One region of the Paraburkholderia sp. PREW-6R genome, then DNA from elsewhere that is predicted to be linked to it. Evidence: predicted binding sites of a transcription regulator. Region 1 holds the regulator's gene; each other region holds the start of a gene.
What was found. The regulator LexA, encoded in region 1, represses DNA repair genes until DNA is damaged. The targets are predictions, from matches to a motif close to ACTGTATNNNNATACAGT.

Region 1 (7,637 bases):
CGGTGACGGGTCCGGCATGCGCGGGCACATCGCGCGCCGATGACAGCTCCGCCGACATATGACGCTCGGCGAGCAGCTTCAGGCCGAGCGTGACGAGCGCGAGCAGCGCCAGCACCGACGCGACCGCGAACGCCGCCGAGAAGTTGTACTCGTTGTAGAGGATTTCGACGTGCAGCGGCATGGTGTCGGTCTGGCCGCGAATGTGGCCGGACACCACCGATACCGCGCCGAACTCACCCATTGCACGCGCATTGCACAGGATCACGCCATACAGCAGGCCCCATTTGACGTTCGGCAGCGTGACGCGGCGAAAGATCTGCCAGCCGGATGCGCCGAGCACGTGCGCCGCCTCTTCCTCGTCGTTGCCTTGCGCCTGCATCAGCGGAATCAGCTCGCGCGCCACGAACGGGAACGTGACGAAGATGGTGGCGAGTACGATGCCCGGCACCGCGAAGATGATCTGGATGTTGTGATCCTCCAGCCACGGCCCGAACCAGCCTTGCGCGCCGAACATCAGCACATAGATCAGGCCGGAGATCACGGGCGACACCGAGAACGGCAGATCGATCAGCGTCGTGAGCAGCGCCTTGCCGCGAAACTCGAATTTGGCGATGCACCACGACGCGGCCAGACCGAACACGAGATTCAATGGCACCGCGATCGCGGCGGTGATGACGGTCAGCTTGATCGCCGACAAAGCGTCCGGATCGGCGAGCGATTCCAGATAGAAACCCACGCCTTTGCTCAACGCCTGATAGAAAACGGCGACGAGCGGCACGACGAGAAAGAGCGCAAGAAACAGCAGCGCCACGCCCGTAAGCAGCCAGCGCACGACTGGCGCTTCGGTCACCGGATCGGGCCGGCGCGCGACGTTCAGCGGCGCGCGCGGCGCCACGGCCGCGGCCACGGCGGCTGTCGTACTGGCGTTATTCGGGCGATCAGCCTGACTTACCGGCTGATTCACGGGCTGATTCACCGGCTGATCGACGGGTTGATTCCGGGCCTGGTGGCTCATCGCGCACCTCCGCCGCTCGGCGGCCCATCTGCCGCGCTCTTTGCCGCGCTCTTTGCCATGTTGTCTGCCCCGCCATTGCCCGCAGCACCGGCAGCACCCGCAGCGCTCACATTAACGCTCGTCGCCACGTTCGACACGGCCGAAGCCACGCCCGCTGCCCCGCGCCCGGTGCGGCGCTGCAAATACCATTGCAGCGTGTTGATCAGCAGCAGCATCACGAACGACACCACCAGCATCACGACGGCGAGCGCGGTCGCACCCGCGTAGTCGTACTGTTCGAGCTTGGTGATGATCAGCAGCGACGTGATTTCGGATTTCATCGGCACGTTGCCCGCGATGAAAATCACCGAGCCGTATTCGCCGAGTGCACGGGCAAATGCCAGCGCGAAGCCCGTCAGCAAAGCCGGAAAGACGGCGGGCAGCACGACCCGGCGAAACGTCAGCCAGCGCGACGCGCCCAGGCACGCCGCGGCCTCTTCCTGCTCACGCTCGAACTCCTCGAGCACCGGCTGCACCGTGCGCACGACGAACGGCAAACCGATGAACGTCAGCGCGACCAGCACACCGGCCGGCGTGAATGCGATTTTGATGCCGAGCGGTTGCAGATACTGACCGATCCAGCCGTTGCCGGCGTACACGGCTGCGAGCGAAATGCCGGCCACGGACGTGGGCAACGCGAACGGCAGATCGACCACCGCGTCGACAATCCGCTTGAACGGAAACGTATAGCGCACCAGCACCCATGCGACCAGAAAGCCGAACACCGCATTGATCAGCGCGCCGCCCAGCGCCGAGAAAAACGTGAGCCGGTAGGACGCCAGCACGCGCGGCGAGCTGACGGCTCGGACGAACTGCGCCCAGTCGAGGGTGGCGGTTTTCAGAAAAGTCGCCGCAAGCGGAATCAGCACCACGAGGCTCAGGTAAGCCACCGTGATGCCGAGCGTCAGGCCAAAACCGGGCAACGCGCTCGGTTTTCGGAAGGTCAACGTGGTCATGCTGGGTACTCTTTCAGGTTAATGCCAGCCTGTTGCGGCCACCGGCCCCAAGCGGCCAGAAGCGCGCCCAAGGGCGCGCTCCGGTGTGACGCTCGACGCGTCGGTCGGCGCCGGCTGCGGCGCAGTTCCGTCATGGCGTCACTGCGGCTGGTAGATCGAATCGAACACGCCGCCGTCGGCAAAGTGCGTTTTCTGCGCGTTGGTCCATCCGCCGAACGAATCGTCGACCGTATAGAGCTTCAGCTTTGGAAACCTGGCAGTCAGCTCGGCCGGCACTTTGGTCGAACGCGGACGATAGAAGTTTTTCGCGGCGATCTCCTGGCCTTCCTCGCTATAGAGGAAGTTCAGATAGGCCTCGGCAACCTTGCGCGTGCCGTGCCGGTCGACCACCTTGTCCACCACCGCCACCGGCGGCTCGGCCAGAATGCTCACCGACGGCACTACGATCTCGAACTTGTCCGCGCCGAACTCCTTCTGCGACAGAAACGCCTCGTTTTCCCACGCGATCAGCACGTCGCCGATGCCGCGCTGCACGAAGCTGGTGGTCGCGCCGCGCGCGCCCGAATCCAGCACGCCGGCGTTCTTGTAAAGCTTGCCCACGAACTCCCTCGCCTTCTGGTCGTTGCCGCCCGGCTGATGTTCGGCGTACACCCACGCAGCCAGATAGTTCCAGCGCGCGCCGCCCGAAGTCTTCGGATTCGGTGTGACGATCGACACGCCCGGTTTGACGAGGTCATCCCAGTCCTTGATGTGCCTGGGGTTGCCCTTGCGCACCAGAAACACGATCGTCGACGTGTACGGCGACGCGTTGTCCGGCAGACGCTTCTGCCAGCCCTTGTCGATGAGACCCTTGCTGGCGAGCGCGTCGATGTCGTAGGCAAGCGCCAGCGTCACCACGTCGGCCTGCAAACCGTCGAGCACCGAGCGAGCCTGCGCGCCAGAACCGCCATGTGACTGTTTGAACGTGATCGTCTCGCCCGTTCTGGCTTTCCACGCTTTACCAAAAGCCGCGTTTTCGTCCTGATACAACTCCCGTGTCGGATCGTAGGACACGTTCAGCAACGTGGTATCCGCCGCCTGCGCCTGGGTGGCCGCGCCCAGTGCCGCGACCGCACCCGCGGCGCAGAATGCGAGCGCCGCGATCAGTTTTCCTGTTCTGCCTTTCAGCCCCGTGCCTTGATGGTTCATGCCAACTTTCTCCGCGTTGCGATGTGCTGAAGCTGCGTGTGATGTGTTTTTGTGTCGCCCTCACCTGTCTGGAGAAGCGACCCGCAGAGCAGTCTATCGAACGGCTTACATCATTAAAAATAATGTTTCTTCATGTTTTAATACGGAAAAGTGGTAACGACGGCGGCCGCCGGCGTTCATGCATCAAAGCCGCCGCTGGAGCGCCCGTGGACGGCGCTGCTGCGTCGCTCGCAGACAGGAACTTAAAGTAAAGCTTGAAATGCGCCGGATACTGTATAAAAATACAGTCACCTGTTCATCCATACAGTGGCGCCATGACCAAACTTACCGCACGACAGCAGCAGGTTTTCGATCTGATCCGCCGGGCAATTGAACGCACCGGCTTTCCGCCCACCCGCGCGGAAATCGCCGCCGAACTTGGGTTCAGCTCGGCGAACTCCGCAGAGGAGCATTTGAGAGCGCTTGCGCGCAAGGGCGTGATCGAACTCGCCGCGGGGGCGTCGCGCGGCATCCGCCTGCTGTCCACGCCGGAGGAGGCACCGCATCAGTTCACGTTGCCGCATGCCAGCATCATGCAACTGTCGTTGCCACTCATCGGCCGTGTCGCGGCGGGCAGTCCGATCCTTGCACAGGAACATATCTCTCAGCACTACGCGTGTGACCCGGCGCTGTTTTCGAGCAAGCCCGATTACCTGTTGAAGGTGCGCGGCCTGTCCATGCGTGACGCGGGAATTTTCGACGGCGACCTGCTTGCCGTCCAGAAGAAGAGCGAGGCGAAAGACGGCCAGATCATCATTGCCCGTCTCGGCGACGACGTGACCGTCAAACGCCTGAAGCGCCGGCCCAACGGGCTGGAACTGATTGCCGAGAACCCTGATTACGAGAATATCTTCGTCGAAACCGGCAGCGCGGAGTTTGCGCTCGAAGGGATCGCCGTCGGTCTGATCCGGCCTGGCGAGTTTTAAAGCAGCGGCTTTTGCGGCTTGCTGGTGGTGCCGACCGCGAGTTTGCGATGGTTGGTTATGGATCGGTCGTCGGCTGGCAATCGTCACCCTTTTCCCGTCATTGTCGCCTGCTTCATTACTGATCGAATCCCGTTTGCCCGGCGCCGCTAGCCTGCCGCTCGCTGCCCTGCCTGGTGCTCGGCTTCGCCGAACACAGTTGCCTCAACGTTGAATTGCCTGGAGAGTCTCATGGAACGTCTTGCCCGCCTGCTGCCCTTTCGCCAGTTTGGTCGCCTGCGCCATCTGCGCAAGCTCGTGCCCTGCTCGTTGACTGGCGCATCCAACGTGAGCACGCCTTCGCTGTTCGATCAGCCTGACGTCGCGATGCCCATGCTGCCGTCCGCGCTGCCGGCCTTTGCCCGGGTATCGTTGAACTCCGGCCTGAACACGGCCGAGCCCACGCGCCGGGCGCCGGTTCGGGTCTATCACGGGCCGTCGCGGCTCATCATGGTCGGCACGATGGACGCGGTATGCCGGATGATCGACCGCTGCATCGCAGACGAAGCCAACGTGCACGGCGCGGTGTTCGAATCCTGAGCACGGCGGCAATCAACGAACCGGGACTGGTAGGTAAGGGATCGTTTTGGCGTGGTCGAGGTCCACGTTAGATCCCACCTCACGGAGAGTGTCATTCGATGACAGTTCCAACAAGCACGAGTCCTGGCACGAGGCGTGGCACAAAGCGCGCGCTTATGGCCGCGCTGGTTGCGGTCGTGGTGATCGCGGCGTTAGGGCTGGGTTATGCGTCGCCGTATATTGCGTTGAATAACCTCAAACGCGCTGCGGACGCTCGCGACGCGGCAACCGTGAACCAGTACGTCGATTTTCCGGCCTTGCGCGACAGCCTCAAGCAGCAGGTGACCGCACTTTTGACCCGGCGGCTCGACGCGCAGAGCAATGGCAATCCGTTGGCTGCGATTGGCGCGATGATCGGCGTAGCGCTGGTCGGTCCGCTGGTGGACGCCTACGCCACACCGGATGGCGTCGCCGCGTTGCTCAATGGGATGCCGCCGCGTGGCAACCCTGGCGAGCGGCCGCAGGCGCCGCCGTTATCGTCGTCGCCGGCCGACAATCCGCAGGCGGCGACGCCGGTGACGCCAGCCGGCCCCGCTGCAGGCAACAATTCAAGCAACGGCGCGGCGAACAATGGCATTGGCAATGGCGCGGGCAACAACATGGCCGACAATCCAGCCGCCAACAGCAACACGCCGCCGCAGCCGCCGCAAACCACGGCTGGCTATCGGGGCATCAATGAATTTGTGGTCACCTACCAGCACGGCGCGGGCGACGCGCGTTATTCGGCGATCTTCCAGCGCGAAGGCCTGTTCACGTGGAAACTGGCGGCAGTCAACCTGAACGAATAAGTCTTTGAAATCCGCGCGCTCTGGAGCTTCCGGAGCGCGCCGTAGGCAGCAGTGCAATCCAGCCGTCAGGCCGCCGCCTGCTGTTGCTCCTGTGCCGAAGAGCACGCCACCAGAATGCTGCACGATATACGGTCGAGCAGCGGCGTGTTCCCCGCGCCCATCCACCATCGCGATAAGCCGGTACGGCAACGGTGGCCAACCACTACGAGGTCGACATGCAACTCGTTCGCAAGATTTGCGATTTCGTCGATCGGGTGGCCGAATGCGAAGTGGCCCTGCGCGGTCACCCCTCGCTCGGTCAGCCAGTCCACGCCCTCCTGAAGAATATCGCGCGCGGTTTTCTCGAAGCTGCCGCAGGCGACGTCGGTCAGCAGGCCCGCGCTTTGCGCAATGCTCGAACGCATATCGACGACAGACAGTAAATGCGTCTCCGCTTTGAGGTCCAAGGCCAAGTCCGCGCCGCAGCGTAACGCCTTGCGGCCCTCGCGCGAGCCGTCGTAGCACAGCAGGATTTTTTGGTAGCTCGCCATGATTTTCTCCCTTCGCGCAAAGCGCGCGTTGTCAATCAATCATGGTGCGCCGCAATTCAGCTTGCAAGGGATGGAAAACGCCAGGTGTGCGCCGCCAGACGCCAGACACATGCGGCCCGGCCCGCGGACTTTTTCCCACGCTGGCGGCCGGCCCGCCAGCCCTCCTTACCGCGCAGGGTGAAGCACCCGCGCTCGGCGGTTTGCGGCGCTGCGCGACGGCCGGCACGCCACGCTACGCAACCCTGGCGCCGCCGTGGTGCGAACCGCTTTACAGTTGCATCTGCATCTGCATCTTCAGCAACCATCACGCAGACGACTGGACGAAGCGCACCGACGCTTACCCCGGTCAGCCCAGGAGACTTTCGTTCCATGTCCGAAGTTGCCATCCAGTTTCAGAACGTCAGAAAGCGCTACGGCGACAAAACGGTCGTAGACGGTCTGTCGTTCCACGTCGATGCCGGCGAATGTTTCGGGCTGCTTGGCCCGAACGGCGCCGGCAAGACCACGACCCTGCGCATGCTGCTGGGTATCGCCGCGCCCGACGCCGGCGCGATCCGCCTGTGCGGCGAACCGATTCCGGACCGCGCACGGCTCGCCCGAACGCGCGTCGGCGTCGTCCCTCAATTCGATAATCTCGACCCCGACTTTACGGTGCGCGAGAACCTGCTCGTGTTTGGCCGCTATTTCGGACTGTCCGCCGCGCAGTGCCGGGACAGGGTGCCGCCCTTGCTCGAATTCGCGCGGCTCGAGTCCAAGGCTGACGCGCGCGTCAGCGAACTCTCGGGCGGCATGAAACGGCGCCTCACGCTTGCCCGCGCACTCGTCAACGATCCGGACGTGCTGATTATGGACGAGCCGACCACCGGGCTCGATCCGCAGGCACGGCATCTGATCTGGGAGCGCCTGCGCTCGCTGCTCGCACGCGGCAAGACCATTTTGCTCACCACGCATTTCATGGAAGAAGCCGAACGCCTGTGTCATCGTCTATGTGTGATCGAAGAAGGTCGCAAGATCGCGGAAGGCGCGCCGGGCGAGCTGATCGCGTCCGAAATCGGTTGCGATGTGATTGAGATTTTCGGTCCTGATCCGCTCGCGCTGCGCGACGAGCTGGCACCGCTGGTCGAACGAACCGAAATCAGCGGAGAAACGCTCTTCTGCTATGTGAACGATGCGCAGCCTGTGCACGCACGTCTGAAGCGGCGTACCGATCTGCGCTACCTGCACCGCCCGGCAAACCTTGAAGATGTATTTCTGCGGCTCACAGGCCGTGAAATGCAGGATTGATACGCCAACACCGAGACCCGCATGGACGCACGCTCATACGACAGGCGCGAAAGCACACGGAACAGCGCACCCGAACCATCGCCCGACTGCACCGCAGACACCGCACCCAGCCACGCGCCGTCCGCGCAAACGCCCTTCGCCGCGTTGCCGGCGAACGCAGTCAACTGGATCGCGGTATGGCGTCGCAACTATCTCGTGTGGAGAAAACTCGCCATCGCGTCGATGTTCGGCAATCTGGCCGACCCGATGATCTATCT
Region 2 (7,637 bases), 1.1 Mb from region 1:
CGCGTGCGCTGGCGTATGTCGCCGCGAGCCATTGCGATATTGCGCACCGTCATCCGGACGAAGCGAAGCGCGCCGAGCATCAGGCTATCTACGAATATCTCGTACCGATCGTGAAGGGCTGGAGCACGGAGTTGTCGATCGAGGTGACGAGCCTCGGTGTGCAGGTGCATGGCGGCATGGGCTTCATCGAGGAAACCGGCGCCGCGCAGGTTTACCGCGATGCGCGCATTCTGCCCATCTATGAAGGCACGACTGCGATTCAGGCCAATGACCTGATCGGCCGCAAAACCGTGCGCGATGGCGGCAAGGTCGCGAAAACGCTGCTGGCGGGTATTGCTGAGACCGTCGAAGCGCTCGGTGCGCAGCAGGGCGCAGCATTCGCCTCCATGAGAAAGTACCTTGCACAAGCGCATGACTCGCTTAGTGCTGCGGTCGATTTTGTCGTCACGAATACGAGGAGCGATCCGAACGCGGTGTTCGCCGGCAGTGTGCCGTATCTGAAGCTTTCGGGGATTGTGCTGGGTGGCTGGCAGATGGCGCGTGCGTTACTCGTGGCGGCCCGGAAGCGTGACGAAGATCCGTCTTTCTACGGCGCGAAAATCGCCACCGCGCAGTTCTACGCCGAGCACGTGTTGCCGCTGGCGTCGGCGCTGGAGGCGGCCATCGTCAGCGCGAAGGGTGGAGAGAGCGTGCTGGCGCTGTCGGAAGATCAGTTTTGACGTGACATGTGTTCTGATGCAGCAAGACAAACGGCGCCACGAGGGCGCCGTTTGTTTTTGTAGGTGGGCGGCTGCGTCAGAACGCGTCGTTCGTGCAGTCGCCTGAAGCAACCTCACGCATAAGCCGGCCGATGCGCACCGCGTGTTTCACCGAGATACCGATGCACCGACAGATCGTCCGCCTTGATAGCGGGTTGCTTGCCCGACATGACGTCCGCGAGCAACTGGCCCGAGCCGCATGACATCGTCCAGCCGAGCGTGCCGTGCCCCGTATTCAGGAACAGGTTCGACACCGGCGTGCGGCCGACGATCGGCGTACCGTCCGGCGTCATGGGGCGCAGGCCAGTCCAGAAACTGGCTTTCGACGTGTCGCCGCCACCCGGGAACAGATCGTTCACGCACAGCTCCAGGGTTTCGCGACGAGCCTCGCGCAATGACTTGTCGAAGCCGACAATTTCGGCCATCCCGCCCACGCGGATGCGGTCGTCAAAGCGCGTAATCGCAATCTTGTAGGTTTCGTCGAGCACCGTGGAGACAGGCGCAGCAGCCTCGTTAACAATTGGCGCAGTGATGGAATAGCCCTTGAGCGGGTAAACCGGAATCTTGACGAGACCGGAGAGAAATTGAGTCGAATACGAGCCCAACGCAACGACGAATGAATCGGCGCGCACCAGTTCGCTGCCGCATTGCACGCCGGCAATACGGTCGCCCGCAAGCGCGAGCGAGTCAATCGGCGTGTTGTAGCGGAACTGGACGCCCAGTTCCTCGGCCATGGCGGCGAGGCGCGTGGTGAACATCTGGCAGTCACCGGTCTCGTCGCCCGGCAGACGCAGACCGCCCGTCAGCTTGTGCGACACGGCAGCGAGCGCGGGTTCGGCTTTTGCCAGTTCCGCTGGCGAAAGCAATTCGAACGGCACGTTGGCTTCCCGCAGCACGGCGATGTCTTTGGCCGCCCCATCGAACTGCTGCTGCGTGCGGAACACCTGCAGTGTGCCGCCAGTGCGCCCTTCATACCGAATGCCCGTTTCGGCACGCAGTGCCTGCAGGCAGTCGCGGCTATATTCGGCGAGACGCACCATGCGTCCCTTGTTGATGGCATAGCGCGAAGACGTGCAGTTCTGCAGCATCTGCCACATCCATTGAAGCTGGAACTGCGTGCCGTCTAGCCGGATCGCAAGCGGCGCGTGCTTCTGGAACATCCACTTGACTGCCTTCAGCGGCACGCCAGGCGCGGCCCACGGCGACGCATAGCCCGGCGAGATCTGGCCGGCGTTAGCAAAGCTGGTTTCGAGCGCCGGGCCGGCCTCGCGGTCGATCACGGTCACGTCATGACCCGCGCGCGCCAGATAATAAGCACTCGTCACCCCGACGACGCCACTGCCCAAAACGACGACTCGCATAGCTGCTCCAAACAGATTCAGGAAAGTTGGCGGGCGGTGGGTTCGTCGTTCGTTCGAAGTGTTTGCGTTGTTCGCATCGTTCGCATCGTTCGATTAACGAGGTGTATCGCAGTTCGCCCAGTGTTAACCGCTATACTATTAACAGTCAGGCAGGTTTTGTTATTGTATTTTCAGGATTTTCAGCAGAAACACCATGCGTACACAGCGCCAGCCGGTTCGTGCCCTCGATAAGCTCGATCACAAGATCCTGCGCCTGTTGCAGGTGGACGGCCGAATGGCCATGAAGGAACTGGCCGAGCAGGTCGGGCTGTCGGTTACGCCGTGCATCGAACGGGTCAAGCGTATGGAACGCGACGGCGTAATCACCGGTTATCACGCGCGGGTGAATCCGGCGGAACTGGGTGCGGCGCTGCTCGTGTTCGTCGAAATCACGCTGGACCACAAAAGTGGCAACATGTTCGACCAGTTTCGCCGCGAGGTGCAGAAGATTCCCGAGGTACTGGAATGCCATCTCGTGTCCGGCGACTTCGACTATCTGATCAAGGCGCGCATTGGTGAAATGGCGGATTACCGGAAGCTGCTTGGCGACATTCTTTTGCAGTTACCAGGCGCGGTGCAGTCCAAGAGCTATGTGGTGATGGAAGAAATCAAGGAGACGCTGACGATCGCGGTGGGCGACTGAGCGGTGTCCCTCCGGCTTCGGACTGCCGATCGGCAGTGGTCGGCAGTGGTCGGCAGCACGCTAAAGGAGGCCTCGACAAACGACGTAAACACTGTATATTTATACAGGTGTTTTCGTCGTTTTTCCTTGGCGTGCCATCATCGTGACCGACTCCGATTTCGACCCTGCTGACGCATCCGTGCCCGAGTTTCCTGTCGCGCCGCCCGCACCCCGCAAGGGGCGAGGCGCTGTCACGAATCTTCAAGGCCGCTACGAAGTGGACCAGCGCGAAGCCGTGGACGACGGGTGGGTCACTCATCAGGATGAAGACGGCGACGACACCAAGGTTCTACGCACGCAGCTCTTCGAAGAGCAGGCGAAGACCATCCTCACGCGCAATGCATCGCCGGACATCCCGTTTAGCGTGTCGCTGAATCCGTATCGCGGTTGTGAGCACGGCTGCATCTATTGCTTCGCGCGGCCAACGCACAGCTATCTCGGCTTGTCCCCGGGCCTCGACTTCGAGAGCCGCATCTATGCGAAGGTTAACGCGCCGGAATTGCTCGAACGGGAGTTGTCGAAGAAGTCTTATATGCCCGAGCCGATCGCGCTAGGCGTGAATACGGACGCGTGGCAACCGGTCGAGCGCGAGTTACGGCTCACGCGGCGGGTCGTCGAAATACTTGGCGAGCGGAATCATCCGTTCGCGGCGATCACCAAATCATCGCTGATCGAGCGCGATCTTGATCTGCTTGCGCCCATGGCGGCGCGCGGCCAATTCATGGCCGCAATCACGATCACCACGCTGGATTCGGACATTGCGCGCACGCTCGAACCGCGTGCGGCAACACCGTCGCGCCGATTGCGCACAATCCGGACGTTGAGCGAGGCGGGCATTCCAGTCGGCGTCAGCGTCGCGCCGATGATTCCATTCGTTACCGAGCCAGACCTGGAAAGGGTGCTCGAGGCGTGCGCGGAGGCGGGTGCGTGCAATGCGAGCTACATCGTGCTGCGTCTGCCGTGGGAAGTCGCACCGCTCTTCAAGGATTGGCTGGCCGCCCACTTCCCCGATCGTGCTGACCGTGTGATGAGCCGCGTGCGTGACATGCGCGGCGGCAAAGATTACGACGCGTGTTTCTCCAGCCGCATGAAGGGGGAGGGGTTGTGGGCAGATCTGCTCAAGCAGCGTTTTCACAACGCTGCCCGCCGCTTGGGCCTCAATCAACGCGACCGCGGCATTCTGGACATGTCGCATTTCCGGCGGATCGAGCCTGCGCGTGACCCGGTGAAGGCGCCCCCACCCGTGAGTCCGCAACTCGAACTGTTCTGACGCAGCGCTTACGGTTTATTGTGAAAGCGCTTTGGCCGCCTCGACCTGACTCTCGAAGTAGGTCTGAAAGGAAATGGCGAGCCCTGTCATCAGAAGGAATGCGCCGATCAACAGCGAAAAGATCACGATGAAAATGACCGTCCAGCCGGAGTGGCTTTTTCGTTCTGTGTGAGCATTGAACTGCGCGTCCCATTTTTCGTCCGGGCGCAAGCCATACACAATGGCCGCGAGGAACGCGGCGAGCAACGACACGGCGCCTGCGAACGCCAGCACCCAGCCCAGCATCGAAGAACGTTCGCTCGCTACCACCAGCATCGCACCCGGAATGCCGACGAGCGTACCGATCACGTGCGCCCAGCCATAGAGGTCGCGTTTGCCATACAGATAGAAACGGTGCGCGCCCAGGTACCCAAGGAAAAACGCGAGAGCGGCGGTAATCGTTTTGGATCTGAAATGCGAGGGCGTCGAAACAAGGGTGGACATGTGGGCGAGGGCAAAGTGGCAGGCGGTCGAAAGGAGCCGGCGCGCCGAGGCGCAGAGCGTCGCGCATTCTACGCCCGCTGCACGGCTGAGGTCATGTGACTTGCGAGGGCATGGGTATAGCCGGGCTGCAAGCACCTAGCCGTGCAGCAGGCTCAAGGCGCCGCGTAAGTCACGCGGTAGACGGCGCCCGCGTAGTCGTCGCTGATCAGCAGCGAGCCATCGGGCAGCGGCAGCACATCGGCGGGGCGCCCCCATTGCGTTTCGTCCGGTTCCAGCCAGCCGTCAGCAAAGACTTCCTGGTGGGCGTTGCTGCCGTCCGGATTCGTGATCACACGCACCACGCGGTAGCCGACTTTCTTGCTGCGATTCCACGAGCCATGCTCAGCGATGAAGATGTTGTTTTTATAGGCGGCCGGAAACATCGAGCCGGTGTAAAAACGCATGCCGAGCGCGGCGACGTGTGCGCCCAGTTTGACGACGGGAGGAGTGAACGCGCTGCAGGGATGGTCCTTGCCGAATTCAGGGTCGGGCGTGTCGCCGCCGTGGCAATAGGGAAAGCCGAAATCCATGCCGGCACGCGGCGCGCGGTTGAGTTTGTCGCTCGGTATATCGTCACCCAGCAGGTCGCGGCCGTTGTCGGTGAACCACAGGTCGTGCGTGAGCGGATCCCACGCGAAGCCCACGGAATTCCGTATGCCGCGGGCGACTACTTCGTAGTGGCTGCCGTCCGGGTCCATGCGGCCGATCAGCCCATAGCGGCTGCGGTCCTTCAGACATACGTTGCAGGGCGCGCCTTGCGGCACGTACAGCTTGCCGTCGGGGCCGAATGCAATGAACTTCCAGCCGTGGTGCGTTTCGGTCGGCAATTGGTCGGTCACGATGGCGGGCTTGGGCGGATTGTCCAGATGATCGTCGATTGCGTCGAATCGCAGAATTCGCGACACCGCCGACACATACAGCGCGCCGTCGTGCCACGCAACGCCCGCCGGGCTTTCCAGGCCGGAAGCGATCACGTGGCGCGCGGTCACCCGGCCGTTCTGCAATTCAAGCGCGTAGACGTGACCGTCGAGGCTTCCTATATAGAGGATGCCTTTCGGCGACCACGTCATGGCCCGCGCGCTCGGCACCGCATCGGACAACACCGTGATATGGAAGCCCAACGGCACTTTGATGCGATCCACGGGTAGGGCGGCAAGCGCCGGAACGGTCAAGCCAGCCGCGAGCAAAACGGCCGCACCGTGCGCCAGACGGCTTCGCAGGTCAAGCGCACGCTTGAAAAGCGCCGTGCGGCAGGCCAAAGCAAAGGCCAAAAACGCGTTGCAAGGCAGGACTTTCACAGGCGCTCCGTCAAGTGATTCGGGCGTTTTAGCGTGGTCTGGGCGTCGCGCAGGCGTGGCCGGCGCATTACGCCTGCTCAGTTTATCCCGGTAAGTGTTTGTTATGGCGTCAGTTTCCCGCTATAATCGCGTGTTTCAGTCGTTCCGAACCCCGGTTTTCAAGGATTCTAGTAATGGTCATCATCCGCTTGGCTCGTGGCGGCTCCAAGAAGCGCCCGTTCTACAACATCGTCGCAACCGACTCGCGTAACCGTCGTGACGGCCGCTTCATCGAGCGCGTGGGCTTTTATAACCCGATCGCTACGAAGGGTGAAGCCCTGCGTATCGCTCAAGATCGCCTGACGTACTGGCAAGGCGTTGGCGCGCAACTGTCGCCGACCGTTCAGCGTCTCGTGAAAGAAGCGCAAAAGGCGCAGCCGGCTGCTTAATGGCCGCACGCAGGGCAGCGCGCAGGCGTGTCGTAGCCGGATCGAACGTCGGTCTGGCCGGCGGCCCGCGCACCTGGCGGGCGCAGTCAGAAACGCAAATGGTGGTATTGGCAGTCATGCTGACGCAGGCGTCGAGATTGGCAGCGAGGTTCTCTTATGTCTGAACGTGATTACGGCAGCACAGATCGCGTGAAGGCAAAGGTTGCGGCAAAAACCGCGGCCCCGCGCGCAAAGGCGTCTGATCAGGTGTCGTTCGGTGCATTCGTCCGCAAGCCGGTCGAAAAAACCGAAGGCAAGGCGAAAGCCAACGTCTCAACCACGGGTGCCGAGGCCGCAGCCATGCGCGCGGAAACCGTGGAGAGCTGGCCGGCCGACGCGGTCGAAGTCGGCAAGATCGTCGACGCTTACGGCCTCAAAGGCTGGGTCAAGGTGGCCGCTCACGCGGATGCCGGCCACGGCGGTGACGCATTGTTGAGCGCGAAGCGCTGGTGGCTGATGCAAGGCCGCGAGCGCAAGTCGGCGCTGGCTTTGGACGCGAAAACGCATAGCGACAGTGTGGTCGCCCATCTGGGCGGCATCGCTGATCGTGATGTGGCGCTGGCACTGCGCGGCGCTCGCGTCTACGTCAGCCGCAGCGAATTTCCGGCTCTCGAGGCCGACGAATTCTACTGGGTCGACCTGCTCGGCCTGAATGTGGTGAATGTGGCCGGCGTCGATCTCGGCAAGGTTGCAGACATGATCGACAACGGCGCGCACTCGGTGTTGCGTGTCGAATATCCGTCTACCGACAAGAACGGTAAGCCGGTAACGGGCGAACGTTTGATCCCGTTCGTCGGCGTCTTTGTCAAAACGGTCGACCAGGCGGCGAAGCAGATCATCGTCGAATGGGAAGCCGACTATTAAATGATTCGCTGAACGGAGAGAGCGATGCAGTTCGATGTCGTTACGCTCTTTCCTGACATGTTCCGTGCGCTGACCGATTGGGGCATTACCAGCCGGGCGGCAAAGCAGGAGCGTTACGGCTTGCGTACGTGGAATCCGCGCGATTTCACCACGGATAACTACCGTACGATCGACGATCGTCCTTATGGCGGCGGCCCTGGCATGGTCATGCTGGCGCGGCCGCTCGAAGACGCGATCGGCGCGGCAAAAGCGGCGCAGGCGGAGCAGGGCATCCTCTCACCGCGCGTGGTGATGATGTCGCCGCAAGGCGCCACGTTGAATCACGAGCGCGTCATGCAGTTTGCGGCGCAATCCGGTCTGATTCTGTTGTGCGGTC
Region 3 (7,637 bases), 460 kb from region 1:
TGTTGAAATATGCGTGCTACGTGATGCGCGCGGACAATGAAGGCGAGGGCGGCATCATCGCGCTGACCGCGCTGGTGCGCTCGGGCTACAGAGAGGCGGGCCGCCATGCGCCGCGCGTGTTGCTGCTGGCCGGGCTGTTTGGCGCGGCCATGTTCTACGGCGATTCGATGATTACGCCGGCCGTGTCGGTGTTGTCCGCGGTGGAGGGACTGGGCGAAATCAGCCCTGCGTTCAATCCGTGGATCGTGCCGATTGCGGCGGCTATCCTGATTGCGCTCTTTGCCTTTCAACGACGCGGCAGCGCAGTAGTCGGGCGTGCGTTCGGCCCCGTCATGGCGATCTGGTTCGTCTACCTTGCCGCAGTGGGCCTTTACCGGATCGTGCAGCATCCCGAGGTGTTGCGCGCACTGTCGCCGCAATGGGCCTGGTCGCTTACGATTGACCGTCCCCAGTTGACCTTTGTGATTCTCGGCGCGGTTATTCTCGCGTTGACCGGAGCCGAAGCCTTGTACGCCGACATCGGCCACTTCGGGCGCAAGCCGATCCGTGTGGGTCTGATTGCGGTCGTGTTTCCTTCGATCATCATCGGCTATTTCGGGCAGGCGGCGACATTGCTGTTCGAGCCCGGTTCTTCCAGTCAGCCGTTCTTTCACGCCGCGCCTTCGTGGGCGTTGATTCCAAGCGTCATTATCGCAATGCTCGCGACGATCATCGCTTCGCAGGCGGTCATTTCCGGCGCGTTTTCGATGACGAGTCAGGCGATCGAACTGGGTTTCATGCCGCGTGTGAGGATCATTGAAACGTCGAAGCAACAGCGCGGTCAGGTTTATGTGCCGGCCGTCAATGCGATTCTGTTTATCGCCGTGATGTTTCTCGTGCTCGTATTCCGAAGCTCGGAGCGCCTGACCTCGGCGTACGGCATCGCGGTTGGACTGACGATGCTGATCACCACGGTTCTGATGGTCAGCGTATCGCGCAACGTCTGGCGCTGGCCGGTGTGGCGCGTGATACTCGTGAGCGCGCCCCTGCTTGCCGTGGACCTGACGCTGGTGGCGGCGAACATTCCGAAAATTCCGTCCGGCGGCTGGTTTCCCGTCACCGTTGGACTGGTGCTCTTCGTGCTGATGTCCACGTGGCGGCGCGGACGCGAACTCGCCGCGATTCACGCCAGCCGTGCCGAGCCGCTTGAAGACTTTCTACGCGAGACATTCAACGGTGATCTGAAGCCAACCCGCGTGCCGGGCACCGCAGTCTATCCGGGCAACATTCGCGGGATGACGCCGGCAGCGCTCAAAAGCAACCTTCGTCACAACCGGGTCTTGCATGAGACCGCGATTTTCTTCGCGAACATTTCCGAGTCGGCGCCGCGCATCGACGAAAAAACGCGTATCGAAATACGCGATCTTGGCAACGGATGCTATGAAATCATTGCGCGCCACGGCTTCGTGGAGCGGCCCGACTTGCGACGCGTGCTCGAGTCGATGAACGGCCGCCTCGGTGAATGGACCTACGACCCGGCGCGCACGACCTTTTTCCTTCCACGCGATGAAGTTCTCAAAGGATGCTCTCACGGCGCGATGATGCAATGGCGCGAAGCGCTGTTCGGCCAGATGTCGTTTCATTCGGCGTCGAGCGCGGAATACTACGGCCTTCGACCGGAAGACGTGGTGGAACTGGGAGTGCAGGTCGCGCTTTGATTCAGATGCCTGGTCACAGCGCGATGCCACGCGCATGGCGGCAGGGCGTTCTCGTGCGCATGCCGGCAGGCTACCTTTTGCGCCGTGCCCACGGCGGCAGGCGTCCGGCATCATAGGCCGGACGCTTTCATGAGGCTCGACTGCTCGCATGATAGTCGAAGTGGAGAAGCATGGCGTTTTCCTGATTGCTCGCGCTCATTGCCCGCTTCCTTTCGTTCCGGACGGTGCTTCCTTGTCGGCCAGTTCGCGCGCTTGGGCAAGCGCGTCGGCGATCTCATCTGCGATCCTGTCACGCGACGCCAGGTCCTGCTGCCGCAGTGCGAACGATGGATGGTACGTTGCAATGGCCCACCCGCCTTCGACTTCGAACGGAGCCCCTGCATAGTCCCGCAGGCTGACTTTTTTATGCAGCAACGCAGTGAGCGCGGTTGCGCCAAGCGCGACGATCACCGCAGGGCGCACCGTTTGCAGCTCGCGCTCGAGCCAGTAGGAGCACGCTTCGATCTCACGCTGTCCCGCCGTCTTGTGCAGGCGGCGCTTGCCTCGCGGCTCCCATTTGAAGTGCTTGACCGCGTTCGTCATATAGACCTGCTCGCGAGACAGACCGGCGCGCTCGATTGCCGTATTGAGCAACTGCCCGGCGGGCCCGACAAACGGTTGTCCGCTCAGATCTTCCTGATCGCCGGGCTGTTCGCCAATCAGCATGATCCGCGCGGTGTTCGGCCCCGAACTGCCGACTGCCTGCGTCGCGTTGCGCCACAGGTCGCAACGCCGGCAGGCGTCGAGCGAAGAGGGTTCGTCACGCATTGGTTGCGCGGCTTGCGCATCAACGGGTATGGCTTTTCCGCCAAGCATGCCCACGTTGCCGGCCTGCGCGAGGCGTCTTGCGCCACTCTTCGCCTCGCTGATCATGCCGGGAATCAAATGTCCCTCCGGCAAGCCCTTCCAGAAACGCACCGGCATGTGCTGTTCGAGCGCCACTTCGTTGAGCCGCGCAGGATTAAAGGTACTGCGGTAATACGCAAGCCATAGCGCTTCGGCCTCGTCCGCGGTCTCGCAACGATGCTCTCCCGGCAATGCACGACGCGCGTGCAGATGCAATTGCTGGCCGTCCCAGAAAGCGGCGCCGCGTGGTGTGGTAATGAGCCACGATGAACGCCCCATGCGCTCTGCGAAGTGTTCCGCGGCCCATGGCAACACATCGTGATCCGGCTCGTACCAGGCGATATATTCGGGCGTTGCACTCGCTTCCTGCTTGCGAAAGCGCACGTAAGCGATCATGTCGTGCTGCGCGCGCCGCACGCTTTTGGCCATGCGATAGAGTCGCGCGCCGTCTTCGTCGGCGGCGGACGCAGCCGCACGGTCGCCATGATGCCAACGCCATAGCACTTTGTAGAGAAACGCCCAGCGCTGCGGATCACGAAACGACGCAGCGTCTTTCAGCAGTGCAGCGAAGTCCTTCGACACATGCACCGTTGGCGCAGAGGCGGGAACAGCTGTCGTATCGCGCGCTTGCGCGTATTCGATTGGCGCCTGTTCTTGCGGTAGATCCGGGCTCGACGCGATTCGCCATTCGACCGATTCCGGCGCGAGGCCTTCGCCGAGCGCTGTGAGCGAAGCCGCGCGCCACGCAGCGAAATGATCTTCGATGACGATCGCGTGCATGATCCGCTCTCACAGCAACGCTAGTTGCACCGGTGGCGGCGTTAGCACGCGACGCAGCCGCTCCGACGACGCGTCATGCATGGCCGCGCGGTAGTCCTGTGTGACGACAAACGGCTTGATCTTTTCCATCGGACAACGAAGCCGCACCAGATCGTCGTAGCGCACGCGGCGTGAGCGCCGCAGTTCGACGAGGCGTTTGGCATTGCGCATGCCGATGCCCGGCACGCGCGCGATCATGCGCAGTGGAGCGCGGTTCAGGTCCACGGGAAAGCTCTCACGATGCGCGAGCGCCCACGCAAGCTTAGGATCGATTTCAAGCGACAGGTTGCCGGTTTGCCCGAACAATTCGTCAGCACTGAAGCCATAACCGCGCAGCAGAAAGTCCGCCTGGTAAAGCCGATGCTCGCGCAGAAGCGGCGGCGCCTGTGCCGGCAACGCAGACGGACTGTCGGGAATGGGACTGAACGCCGAATAGTAAACGCGCTTGAGCTTGTACGAACCGTATAACGTTTCTGCTGTTTGCAGGATGGTGTGGTCGTTCGTCTCATCGGCCCCGACGATCATTTGTGTACTCTGTCCGGCCGGCGTAAAAGGCGGGGCCTTCGTTTCACTTTGCGCTTCCTCCTGTGCCAGACGGATGGAGCCCATTGCCAGCTTGATGGTGCGCACGTCCTTTTCCGGCGCAAGACGCGCGAGGCTGCTGTCAGTCGGCAGTTCGATGTTCACGCTCAAACGGTCCGCATAGCGGCCCGCTTGCGCAATCAACTGTGGGTCGGCGTCCGGGATGGTTTTCAGGTGCACATAACCGCGAAACTGATGGTCTTCCCGCAGCGACTGCGCGACACGCACCAATTGCTCCATGGTGTAGTTGGACGACTGGATGATGCCCGAGCTGAGAAACAGCCCGTCGATGTAATTGCGCCGATAAAAGTCGAGCGTGAGGTCGACGACTTCCTCCGGCGTGAATCGCGCGCGCGGCACGTTGCTGGTACGGCGATTGACGCAATACTGACAGTCGTACAGACAGAAGTTGGTCAGCAGAATTTTTAGCAGCGATACGCAGCGCCCGTCCGGCGTAAAGCTGTGACAGATCCCGGCGCCGGTGCTGGCGCCCAGACCGGCGATTCCGCGCGAGCCGCGTTTAGGCGCGCCACTGCTTGCGCAGGACGCGTCGTATTTTGCTGCGTCTGCCAGAACTTCGAGCTTCTTGAGCAATTCCACGTTGCCGCCCATACTGTATGGATGTACAGTATTGTACGTGGGCGGGCAGTGAGTGCAAGTGATTTTTAGGTTTTGACGGGCGTGAGGGCAGTACGGCGAACGGAAGGGAACGTCTGGAAGAAACCGCAGGCAACAGCGGGAAGGCAAAACAATGATTCTGCGACTGGTGCTCGGCGACCAACTGAACGCCGGTCATTCATGGTGGCGCGAGCAGCGTGACGACGTGCTGTACGTAATGATGGAAATTCGTAGCGAAACGGACTACGCGCACCATCACGCGCAAAAAGTGTTGGCACTATTTGCATGCATGCGCGGATTTGCGGCCGCGATCGAGGCGGCGGGCCATCAGGTGCGTTATTTCCGGATCGGCGACGCGGACAATGGGCAGAGTTTCGCCGCGAATTTACGTCAGGTGGCGCACTCCGTCGGCGCCACTCGGTTCGAGCGGATGGAGGCGGACGAATGGCGGGTCGAACAGGCGCTCGACGCGGCAGCCGCTGAATGCGGGCTTGCGCAAACCGTCGTGGGGAGCGAGCATTTTCTGGTCGACCGGAGCGAGCTGAAGACGGCGTTTGCACACGCGGTGCCCCGCATGGAGTACTTCTATCGCGATCTGCGCCAACGCTTCGGTATTCTGCTGGCGAACGGCGGCGAGCCGGAGGGCGGCAAATGGAATTACGACGTCGACAACCGGGCCAAATGGCCCGGGTCGCCGGCGGCGCCCGCATGGAGGTGGCCGGCTCACGACCTGAGTGATCTATGGCACGAAATAGTGGCTGCCGGCGTAGTGACCATGGGGGACGCCAACGAGGGGCAAGTGCGGTGGCCATTGACCCGTCGCGAGGCGCGTGCAGGACTTGCGCAGTTTGTCCGCGAAGCGCTGCCGCACTTTGGCCGCTATCAGGACGCATTGACCAGCCGTTCGCTGGCACTGTTTCATTCGCTGCTTTCGTTTTCGCTGAACGTGAAGATGCTTCATCCGCTCGAGGTGATTCGCGCCGCGCTGGGTGCCTATCGGCGCGGCGCCGTTTCGCTGGAGAGCACGGAGGGTTTCATTCGCCAGATTTTGGGGTGGCGCGAATTCGTTCGGGGCGTGTACTGGGCGCGCATGCCGGGGTATGGGCAGGAGAATGCGCTTCGTGCGGTGCGTCCGTTGCCGGGCTGGTACTGGAGCGGCAACACGGGCATGGCGTGCCTGGCGCATGCGATTGGGCAGTCGCTAAAGCACGCATACGCGCATCACATTCAAAGACTCATGGTGACTGGTAACTTCGCGCTGCTTGCAGGTTGTGATCCAGATGAAGTCGACGCATGGTATCTCGGCATTTATGTCGACGCCTTCGAGTGGGTCGAAATGCCCAATACGCGGGGCATGAGTCAGTTCGCGGACGGCGGAGTGGTTGGAAGCAAACCGTATTGCGGGGCGGCGTCGTACATCAGCAAGCAGGGCGACTATTGCAAAGGCTGCGCGTATGACCCGAAGCGGCGTCACGGCGAGCGCGCATGTCCGTTCAATAGTTTGTACTGGCATTTCCACGATCGTCATCGCGCATTGCTCAGTGGTAATCCTCGTTTGAAGATGCCTTATCAACTGTGGGAAAAGTTGGGCGCCGAAGAGCGGCACGCTACGCTGCAGCAGGCCGAGGTGTATCTCGCAGACCTCGACGCACTATAGCCCGACGAGGCAATGGGCCGGGGGCAGGGCGGGAGTGGCGCCCAGTAGGCCTCGCGCGATTCGTTCTCTGACGGCGAATTGCTTAAAAAACCGGTGCATGAACTTGCGCCAACACAGGAGTCTGGTCGATATGCATGTTTCACCGATTCAGGGGCGCGATGCCTGAACAGCTGTGGTTGCCGGGCCTTGAAGCGCCTCCCGTTCCTACGGACGGGCTCTTTTTTGCGGTGTATCCGAATGCTGCGACGGCTGCGGGCATCGCGAAACTGGCGCAGCAGTTGCGCGAACAATCGCGCTCGCGGAGCAAGCCGCTCGCGGCGAACCGCTTGCACGTCACGTTGCATCACCTTGGCAATTTTGTGGGCGGACTTCCTGGGCCCAAGGTCGACGCAGCGATGAGCGCGGCCGCAGCCGCAGCTGCAGCAATCGCGCCGTTTAGCGTGGAGTTCGACAGGGTGGTCAGCTTCGCATCGAAGCCGCGGCCCGGCCCGCTCGTGCTTTGCGGCGGCGAAGGCGCGGCCGGGCTCCACGTGCTTCACGATATTCTCGGTCAGGCGCTTGATCAGGCGGGTTTCGAGCGTCATGCAGCGCGCGAGTCAGTGCCTTACACGCCGCATGTCACGCTTGCTTACGGCATGCCCTGGATCGACGAGCGGACGGTTGAGGCGTTCGCATGGAATGTGCGGGAGGTCGTGCTCATGCATAGCCTGCTCGGACGGAGCCGCCACGTCGCGCTCGGTCGATGGCCGCTGGCGGCAAGCGGGTGACGTGATGCGCGCGGCGAAGGGAGTTGCTCGCGAGGTCGCTGGAACCGGTGCTTGCGTGCCGCTCTCGTAGAAAGCGGACACAGGTGGCGTCCCGCGTCAAAAACGCAGCGACGTCGCGCAGCCGCCCGCGAAGTGGCTGCCGCTGCCGCCCCCGCCGCTGCAGAATACGCCGCAGCCGGAAAGCGCGACAGACAGCGCCGCTACCGCGAGCAGTAAGCGAAAGACATGACCGTTAGTACGAACAGACAGGCGGTCACCGGTTATTGCCTGGTGTCTGCAGCGGCTTGGGCATGCAGCGTTGGCGGTTGGCCGCTTACCCCGGCAAGTATGAGAGGCTAGGGATCGCATGAAGGAGTCGACATTGAAAGTGTGAAAAACGAGCTTGGCCACCGCATGGGTCGTCGAACGAATGCTTGTGGCGATAGGCGATAGGCGATAGGCGGTCGGCCGCTTGCTGCTTGCGGTTTGGGCGTCGCTGCACTGCGCTCACGCTAAAGCACGCCATGTGTCACGCAAATACGCAAAATCTGAAAACCAGAAGATTTCATCGATCGCAGGCTGAAGCCCGCTGCACGCTCCCTGATAGAATGCTTGGGCCGCAACGTAGTGGAT
Region 4 (7,637 bases), 330 kb from region 1:
ATCAGATGCTCGGCATCGCGCGACGGTATGGCCCATGCGACCTTCAGGCTCGATGTTCTCGGCGCGTGACGCGATGCCAGTTCATGTTCGAGCAGCAACGTGTAGCCACTCAACGCCGCATGATGCGCGCTCAGCCAACCGGCCAGCTGCACGATCAACCGACGCGCGGCGAACAGCAGCGCGTCGGCGTTCTCCACTCTCGACGGCAACTCCAGCTGCGCATGGAATGACGCCGGCGCACGAAACGACTCGCGCGGGTCGGGTCGCGTGCCATAGGCCTGTGCCAGCAAATCCAGAATGCCGCCGCCGAAGCGCCGCACCACGCCTGATCTCGGCAGTTGCCGCAAATCGGCCAACGTAGCGCAACCGACGTGCACGAAGGCATCGCGATGCGTCTGCGCAACCGGCAATAGCGACACCGGCAAACGATCGAGTACGCGAGCCAGCGACGTCTCCTTCACCACGTGCCAGCGACGCCCGTGTTTTACAGCACGAGCCTGTGCGAGTAGCCATGCGCCCCAGGCCGTCGGCCCACAGGCGATGCGGGCCGTGTAGCCGAATTCCGCGACCGTCGCCGATACCCGCGACAGGAGCGCGCGCAAGCCGCCGAACAGTCTCAAACCGGAGCCTACTTCCAGCAGCAACGTATGAGCGTCGGCGAGCGATACTTTCGGCGTGTAGGTCAGCAACGCAAGTGCTATTGCTTCGAAGGACTGCGTTTCGCGGGCGGCATCGGCGGCGAGCAACTCCAGGCTCGGCGCCAACGCCAACGCATGCGAGCGCGAATGCCCCGCGTGGACGCCGGCCCGCAATGCGTCGAGATCCGGCATCAGAATGTGCGCGTGATCGGCGAGCGCGTAGCAGCGCGCCTCGGTGACGTTTTCATCACCTGAGGTCCCGGTTGCGGCGCTGCCCGCTTCACGCCGATTCGGCTGCGCGGGCAAGCCATTCGGAAGCGGCACGAGAGGCTTCACCGCTTCCAGCGACAAGAGTGGCAATGTGACTGCGATCCACAACATGTTTGATCTCTCGCCCTTGATCGCCGCCGCCCCGGTTCTGCGGCAACAGGACGCTCTGTAAAGGCAAAATAAGACGAAGGGGTTCGGCTAGCGGCGGCCCACGTCGTTTGAAGATGTCAATCGACAGGCCAATCTCCTGCAGCCATTCACGACGGTTGATGGTCTGCGCGTTGGCTGGCAGCACGGGCTCGCAGATCATGCGCAACGGTGCCGGCGACGATTGCGTGGCGGCCTCGACAGGCCGTATCAAAAACGCCAACGCCGCCGATTCCTGCGCCGCCACCTGCAAACGCCGGACTTTGTCGGCACGTGCGGTGGGCAACCAGACCAGCACCGCGCCGATCCCGTCCTGTTTCAATGCTTGCGTGGCGGCCCACAACGCCTGATCCTCGGCTGCGCGCACCCACAACACGCGTTCCACATCGACACCCCACGCTTTCAGCGCCGCAGCGCTCGGCTGATAGGGAGGCGCCACGAACATCACATGCCGCCCGGTTTGCCTCGTCAGATGACACAGCGCGCGAGCCAACAGCCGCACTTCGCCGATGCCGCCGTGTTCGACCAGCAACTCGGTCAGGGCGCCCATGGACCAGCCCTGGCCAGGCAATAGCTGATCCAGGGCGGCATAGCCGCTTGAAATGACGCGCGCGTCGGCTCCGGCAAGCTCATTGCCCTGCCATACCTGCCGCCGCAATTGCGACGACAGCGAGGTAGTCGCGAGTTGAATCGCTGCTGCCATGGACACGCTCTTTCAATAGGGAATGCTCCGCCCTGCCGGCATTGAAGCAGGCATCCGGTGACGCGTTTTCACTGTATATTTATACAGTATTTCGGGATGGATGTTAAGGCAGATGAGCGTCGGTATGAAACCGACAGCGCTTGTTACGGCGATGATTTTTGCGGCGGAGTGAGCGGCTGGCCAGACTTTGGGACGGGGATGCGGTGTGTGCTTTATTCCGCGGGAGATCGCGTCGGCGCGAGCGTTTTTTGAAGCGGTGGCTTGGGTGGTCTGCTTTGCTTGGTAAGCGCTGAGTCGGGGAAAGGTGGAAGTGTGACGAAAACACGTTGCTTTGATTCGTCAAAAGCGAACTGCATATAAGCTTGCAGCGGGGAAGGCGTTACCGGCCGTGTGCCTGCGGTCATGTGCCGGTGTGACGGCGGATGGGCTGGTGCGTCGGACTCAGGACTGGTTGACGCTCTATTGCGCCTGCGCCCGAAGCTGTTGTGTTGCCGTTGTCGGGCAGCCGGTTTGTACGCGCCGTAAACGCAGAAACCCCACCTTCTGGGGGTGGGGTTTCTGACGCTGCTGGGGAGCCTGACGATGACCTACTTTCACACGGGTAATCCGCACTATCATCGGCGTGGCGTCGTTTCACGGTCCTGTTCGGGATGGGAAGGGGTGGGACCGACGCACTATGGTCATCAGGCATGACTTGATGTTGCGCTGTCCTGTGGGGGACAGCCCAACCAATCGGGGAAGAAGTAGTGTCTGGTGAGGCTCACCAGAGAAGTTTTGGGTTGTGCTGTTTCTGGCACAACACTGATCTCAACCGTGTGTGGTCTGCACAAGACCCTGCGCGTGGCGCAGGGTGGGCCTGCCATGAGTGCTTGCGCACTGACGGCTGGCCGTCACACACCTGTTATAGGATCAAGCCTTACGGGCAATTAGTATCAGTTAGCTTAACGCATTACTGCGCTTCCACACCTGACCTATCAACGTCCTGGTCTTGAACGACCCTTCAAGGGGCTCGAAGCCCCGGGGATATCTCATCTTAAGGCGAGTTTCCCGCTTAGATGCTTTCAGCGGTTATCTCTTCCGAACATAGCTACCCGGCGATGCCACTGGCGTGACAACCGGTACACCAGAGGTTCGTCCACTCCGGTCCTCTCGTACTAGGAGCAGCCCCCTTCAAATATCCAGCGCCCACGGCAGATAGGGACCAAACTGTCTCACGACGTTTTAAACCCAGCTCACGTACCTCTTTAAATGGCGAACAGCCATACCCTTGGGACCGGCTACAGCCCCAGGATGAGATGAGCCGACATCGAGGTGCCAAACACCGCCGTCGATATGAACTCTTGGGCGGTATCAGCCTGTTATCCCCAGAGTACCTTTTATCCGTTGAGCGATGGCCCTTCCATACAGAACCACCGGATCACTATGACCTGCTTTCGCACCTGTTCGACTTGTCAGTCTCACAGTCAAGCACGCTTATGCCATTGCACTATCAGCACGATTTCCGACCGTACCTAGCGTACCTTCGTACTCCTCCGTTACACTTTGGGAGGAGACCGCCCCAGTCAAACTGCCTACCATGCACTGTCCCCGGTCCGGATAACGGACCCAGGTTAGAACCTCAAACAGATCAGGGTGGTATTTCAAGGTTGGCTCCACGCAAACTGGCGTTCACGCTTCAAAGCCTCCCACCTATCCTACACAGACCGGTTCAAAGTCCAATGCAAAGCTACAGTAAAGGTTCATGGGGTCTTTCCGTCTAGCCGCGGGGAGATTGCATCATCACAAACACTTCAACTTCGCTGAGTCTCGGGAGGAGACAGTGTGGCCATCGTTACGCCATTCGTGCAGGTCGGAACTTACCCGACAAGGAATTTCGCTACCTTAGGACCGTTATAGTTACGGCCGCCGTTTACCGGGACTTCAATCAGGAGCTTGCACCCCATCATTTAATCTTCCGGCACCGGGCAGGCGTCACACCCTATACGTCCACTTTCGTGTTTGCAGAGTGCTGTGTTTTTATTAAACAGTCGCAGCCACCAGTTTATTGCAACCCCTTCACCCTCTGCCCGCAGGGGCATCAAGCTACAGGGGCGTACCTTATCCCGAAGTTACGGTACCAATTTGCCGAGTTCCTTCTCCCGAGTTCTCTCAAGCGCCTTAGAATACTCATCTCGCCCACCTGTGTCGGTTTGCGGTACGGTCACTGTCAAACTGAAGCTTAGAGGCTTTTCCTGGAACCACTTCCGATTGCTTCTTCACCGAAGTGAATGGCCTCGCACCCTTGAATTCCGCGCCCGGATTTGCCAAAGCGCCTTCTCCAATGCAAGGACCGGGACGTCCAACACCCGGACAACCTTCCGCGATCCGTCCCCCCATCGCATTTGACAATGGTGCAGGAATATTGACCTGCTTCCCATCAGCTACGCATTTCTGCCTCGCCTTAGGGGCCGACTCACCCTACGCCGATGAACGTTGCGTAGGAAACCTTGGGCTTACGGCGAGGGGGCTTTTCACCCCCTTTATCGCTACTCATGTCAGCATTCGCACTTCCGATACCTCCAGCACACTTTCCAGTGCACCTTCGCAGGCTTACGGAACGCTCTCCTACCATGCATATAAATATGCATCCGCAGCTTCGGTATATTGCTTAGCCCCGTTACATCTTCCGCGCAGGACGACTCGATCAGTGAGCTATTACGCTTTCTTTAAAGGATGGCTGCTTCTAAGCCAACCTCCTGACTGTTTTAGCCTTCCCACTTCGTTTCCCACTTAGCAATATTTGGGGACCTTAGCTGGCGGTCTGGGTTGTTTCCCTCTTGACACCGGACGTTAGCACCCGATGTCTGTCTCCCGTGATTGCACTCTTCGGTATTCGGAGTTTGCTATGGCGTAGTAATCCGCAATGGACCCCACAACCATGACAGTGCTCTACCCCCGAAGGTGATACACGAGGCACTACCTAAATAGTTTTCGGAGAGAACCAGCTATTTCCAGGTTTGTTTAGCCTTTCACCCCTATCCACAGCTCATCCCCTAACTTTTCAACGTTAGTGGGTTCGGACCTCCAGTACGTGTTACCGCACCTTCATCCTGGCCATGGATAGATCACCTGGTTTCGGGTCTACACCCAGCGACTGAAATCGCCCTGTTCGGACTCGCTTTCGCTACGCCTGCCCTAATCGGTTAAGCTTGCCACTGAATGTAAGTCGCTGACCCATTATACAAAAGGTACGCCGTCACCCCCTTGCGAAGGCTCCGACTGTTTGTATGCATGCGGTTTCAGGATCTGTTTCACTCCCCTCCCGGGGTTCTTTTCGCCTTTCCCTCACGGTACTGGTTCACTATCGGTCGATCACGAGTATTTAGCCTTGGAGGATGGTCCCCCCATCTTCAGACAGGATTTCACGTGTCCCGCCCTACTTCTCGTACACCCAGTTCTTCCTCGCTGTTTTCGTCTACAGGGCTATCACCTGCTATGGCCGCACTTTCCAGAGCGTTCGACTAACAATGAAGATAAAGAGTACAGGCTGCTCCCATTTCGCTCGCCACTACTCTGGGAATCTCGGTTGATTTCTTTTCCTGCGGCTACTTAGATGTTTCAGTTCGCCGCGTTCGCTTCGCGTAACCTATGTATTCAGTCACGGATGACCCATTCGGGCCGGGTTTCCCCATTCGGACATCTACGGATCAAAGCTCGTTTGCCAGCTCCCCGTAGCTTTTCGCAGGCTACCGCGTCCTTCATCGCCTGTGATCGCCAAGGCATCCACCACATGCACTTGTTCGCTTGACCCTATAACGGGTGCGTCTCGGCCGCATTCACTGGGAATCCGGCGTGATCCACATCGCTACAGGTTGAGTATTCGTGTTGCGCCGTATTCCAAAGCAATCTTTCGATCACTTAAAAATACATTGATACAATCACAACCCTGATTCACCTACTCACGCACCCATCTCGAGGCACGCTTTCGTGAATCTCTTTACTACTTCTTCCTGATTGTTAAAGAACGACAGCCGATAGCGCAGTTACCATCACCACGTATCGCTCTGACTGGCTCAATCGCCAATGCATAACGCTCGGTGAATACCGAACACTAGGCATTGAGGATTGGTGGAGGATGACGGGATCGAACCGACGACCCCCTGCTTGCAAAGCAGGTGCTCTCCCAGCTGAGCTAATCCCCCCGGTCATGCACAGAACAGCATCTGCTTTCCATCCCCGGGGGTCTCACCGGTCAGCCACCGCAGAATCAGTGGTGGGTCTGGATGGATTCGAACCATCGACCCCCGCCTTATCAAGACGGTGCTCTAACCGGCTGAGCTACAGACCCCTGAGTCTGTCTGCGTATGCTGTGCATGTGTGTCTTCAAAGTTCACAGCCGATAAGCGTGAGCGCTTGGTGCGTCGCCTGACGCATAAGCTCTGGAAAGGAGGTGATCCAGCCGCACCTTCCGATACGGCTACCTTGTTACGACTTCACCCCAGTCATGAATCCTACCGTGGTGACCGTCCTCCTTGCGGTTAGACTAGCCACTTCTGGTAAAACCCACTCCCATGGTGTGACGGGCGGTGTGTACAAGACCCGGGAACGTATTCACCGCGGCATGCTGATCCGCGATTACTAGCGATTCCAGCTTCACGCACCCGAGTTGCAGAGTGCGATCCGGACTACGATCGGTTTTCTGGGATTGGCTCCACCTCGCGGCTTGGCAACCCTCTGTTCCGACCATTGTATGACGTGTGAAGCCCTACCCATAAGGGCCATGAGGACTTGACGTCATCCCCACCTTCCTCCGGTTTGTCACCGGCAGTCTCCCTGGAGTGCTCTTGCGTAGCAACTAGGGACAAGGGTTGCGCTCGTTGCGGGACTTAACCCAACATCTCACGACACGAGCTGACGACAGCCATGCAGCACCTGTGTTATGGCTCCCTTTCGGGCACATCCACCTCTCGGCAGACTTCCATACATGTCAAGGGTAGGTAAGGTTTTTCGCGTTGCATCGAATTAATCCACATCATCCACCGCTTGTGCGGGTCCCCGTCAATTCCTTTGAGTTTTAATCTTGCGACCGTACTCCCCAGGCGGTCAACTTCACGCGTTAGCTACGTTACCAAGCCAATGAAGGCCCGACAACCAGTTGACATCGTTTAGGGCGTGGACTACCAGGGTATCTAATCCTGTTTGCTCCCCACGCTTTCGTGCATGAGCGTCAGTATTGGCCCAGGGGGCTGCCTTCGCCATCGGTATTCCTCCACATCTCTACGCATTTCACTGCTACACGTGGAATTCTACCCCCCTCTGCCATACTCTAGCCCGCCAGTCACAAATGCAGTTCCCAGGTTAAGCCCGGGGATTTCACATCTGTCTTAGCGAACCGCCTGCGCACGCTTTACGCCCAGTAATTCCGATTAACGCTTGCACCCTACGTATTACCGCGGCTGCTGGCACGTAGTTAGCCGGTGCTTATTCTTCCGGTACCGTCATCCGCCACGGGTATTAGCCACAGCGTTTTCTTTCCGGACAAAAGTGCTTTACAACCCGAAGGCCTTCTTCACACACGCGGCATTGCTGGATCAGGCTTGCGCCCATTGTCCAAAATTCCCCACTGCTGCCTCCCGTAGGAGTCTGGGCCGTGTCTCAGTCCCAGTGTGGCTGGTCGTCCTCTCAGACCAGCTACAGATCGTCGCCTTGGTAGGCCTTTACCCCACCAACTAGCTAATCTGCCATCGGCCGCCCCTGTAGCACGAGGTCCCGAAGGATCCCCCGCTTTCCTCCGCAGAGCGTATGCGGTATTAATCCGGCTTTCGCCGGGCTATCCCCCACTACAGGACACGTTCCGATGTATTACTCACCCGTTCGCCACTCGCCACCAGGGTTGCCCC

Region 2: AAGS40_RS10745 (PA0069 family radical SAM protein) is a predicted target of LexA. The motif match lies at 2,892-2,909, and genes of this name have one in related genera.
Region 3: AAGS40_RS08140 (putative DNA modification/repair radical SAM protein) is a predicted target of LexA. The motif match lies at 4,596-4,613, and genes of this name have one in related genera.
Region 4: imuA (translesion DNA synthesis-associated protein ImuA) is a predicted target of LexA. The motif match lies at 1,829-1,846, and genes of this name have one in related genera.

The regions. Positions count from the first base shown of each region.
Region 1 covers NZ_CP155073.1:1,419,772-1,427,408, reverse strand. Annotated here, with positions in the region: gene cysW (sulfate ABC transporter permease subunit CysW) at 1-1,015, opposite strand, end outside; partial or broken gene cysT (sulfate ABC transporter permease subunit CysT) at 1,174-2,010, opposite strand; gene AAGS40_RS06180 (sulfate ABC transporter substrate-binding protein) at 2,149-3,198, opposite strand; gene lexA (transcriptional repressor LexA) at 3,513-4,163, shown strand; gene AAGS40_RS06170 (hypothetical protein) at 4,392-4,739, shown strand; gene AAGS40_RS06165 (DUF2939 domain-containing protein) at 4,895-5,566, shown strand; gene AAGS40_RS06160 (universal stress protein) at 5,632-6,096, opposite strand; gene nodI (nodulation factor ABC transporter ATP-binding protein NodI) at 6,466-7,380, shown strand; gene AAGS40_RS06150 (ABC transporter permease) at 7,402-7,637, shown strand, end outside.
Region 2 covers NZ_CP155073.1:2,471,099-2,478,735, reverse strand. Annotated here, with positions in the region: gene AAGS40_RS10760 (acyl-CoA dehydrogenase) at 1-719, shown strand, start outside; gene AAGS40_RS10755 (D-amino acid dehydrogenase) at 833-2,119, opposite strand; gene AAGS40_RS10750 (Lrp/AsnC ligand binding domain-containing protein) at 2,313-2,801, shown strand; gene AAGS40_RS10745 (PA0069 family radical SAM protein) at 2,944-4,110, shown strand; gene AAGS40_RS10740 (NINE protein) at 4,126-4,593, opposite strand; gene AAGS40_RS10735 (PQQ-dependent sugar dehydrogenase) at 4,746-5,840, opposite strand; gene rpsP (30S ribosomal protein S16) at 6,104-6,358, shown strand; gene rimM (ribosome maturation factor RimM) at 6,515-7,261, shown strand; gene trmD (tRNA (guanosine(37)-N1)-methyltransferase TrmD) at 7,286-7,637, shown strand, end outside.
Region 3 covers NZ_CP155073.1:1,880,279-1,887,915, reverse strand. Annotated here, with positions in the region: gene AAGS40_RS08150 (KUP/HAK/KT family potassium transporter) at 1-1,697, shown strand, start outside; gene AAGS40_RS08145 (UdgX family uracil-DNA binding protein) at 1,893-3,362, opposite strand; gene AAGS40_RS08140 (putative DNA modification/repair radical SAM protein) at 3,372-4,583, opposite strand; gene AAGS40_RS08135 (cryptochrome/photolyase family protein) at 4,735-6,258, shown strand; gene AAGS40_RS08130 (2'-5' RNA ligase family protein) at 6,417-7,025, shown strand.
Region 4 covers NZ_CP155073.1:1,094,293-1,101,929, reverse strand. Annotated here, with positions in the region: gene AAGS40_RS04835 (DNA polymerase Y family protein) at 1-1,019, opposite strand, end outside; gene imuA (translesion DNA synthesis-associated protein ImuA) at 919-1,758, opposite strand; rRNA gene rrf (5S ribosomal RNA) at 2,333-2,446, opposite strand; rRNA gene AAGS40_RS04820 (23S ribosomal RNA) at 2,664-5,547, opposite strand; tRNA gene AAGS40_RS04815 (tRNA-Ala) at 5,864-5,939, opposite strand; tRNA gene AAGS40_RS04810 (tRNA-Ile) at 6,009-6,085, opposite strand; rRNA gene AAGS40_RS04805 (16S ribosomal RNA) at 6,181-7,637, opposite strand, start outside.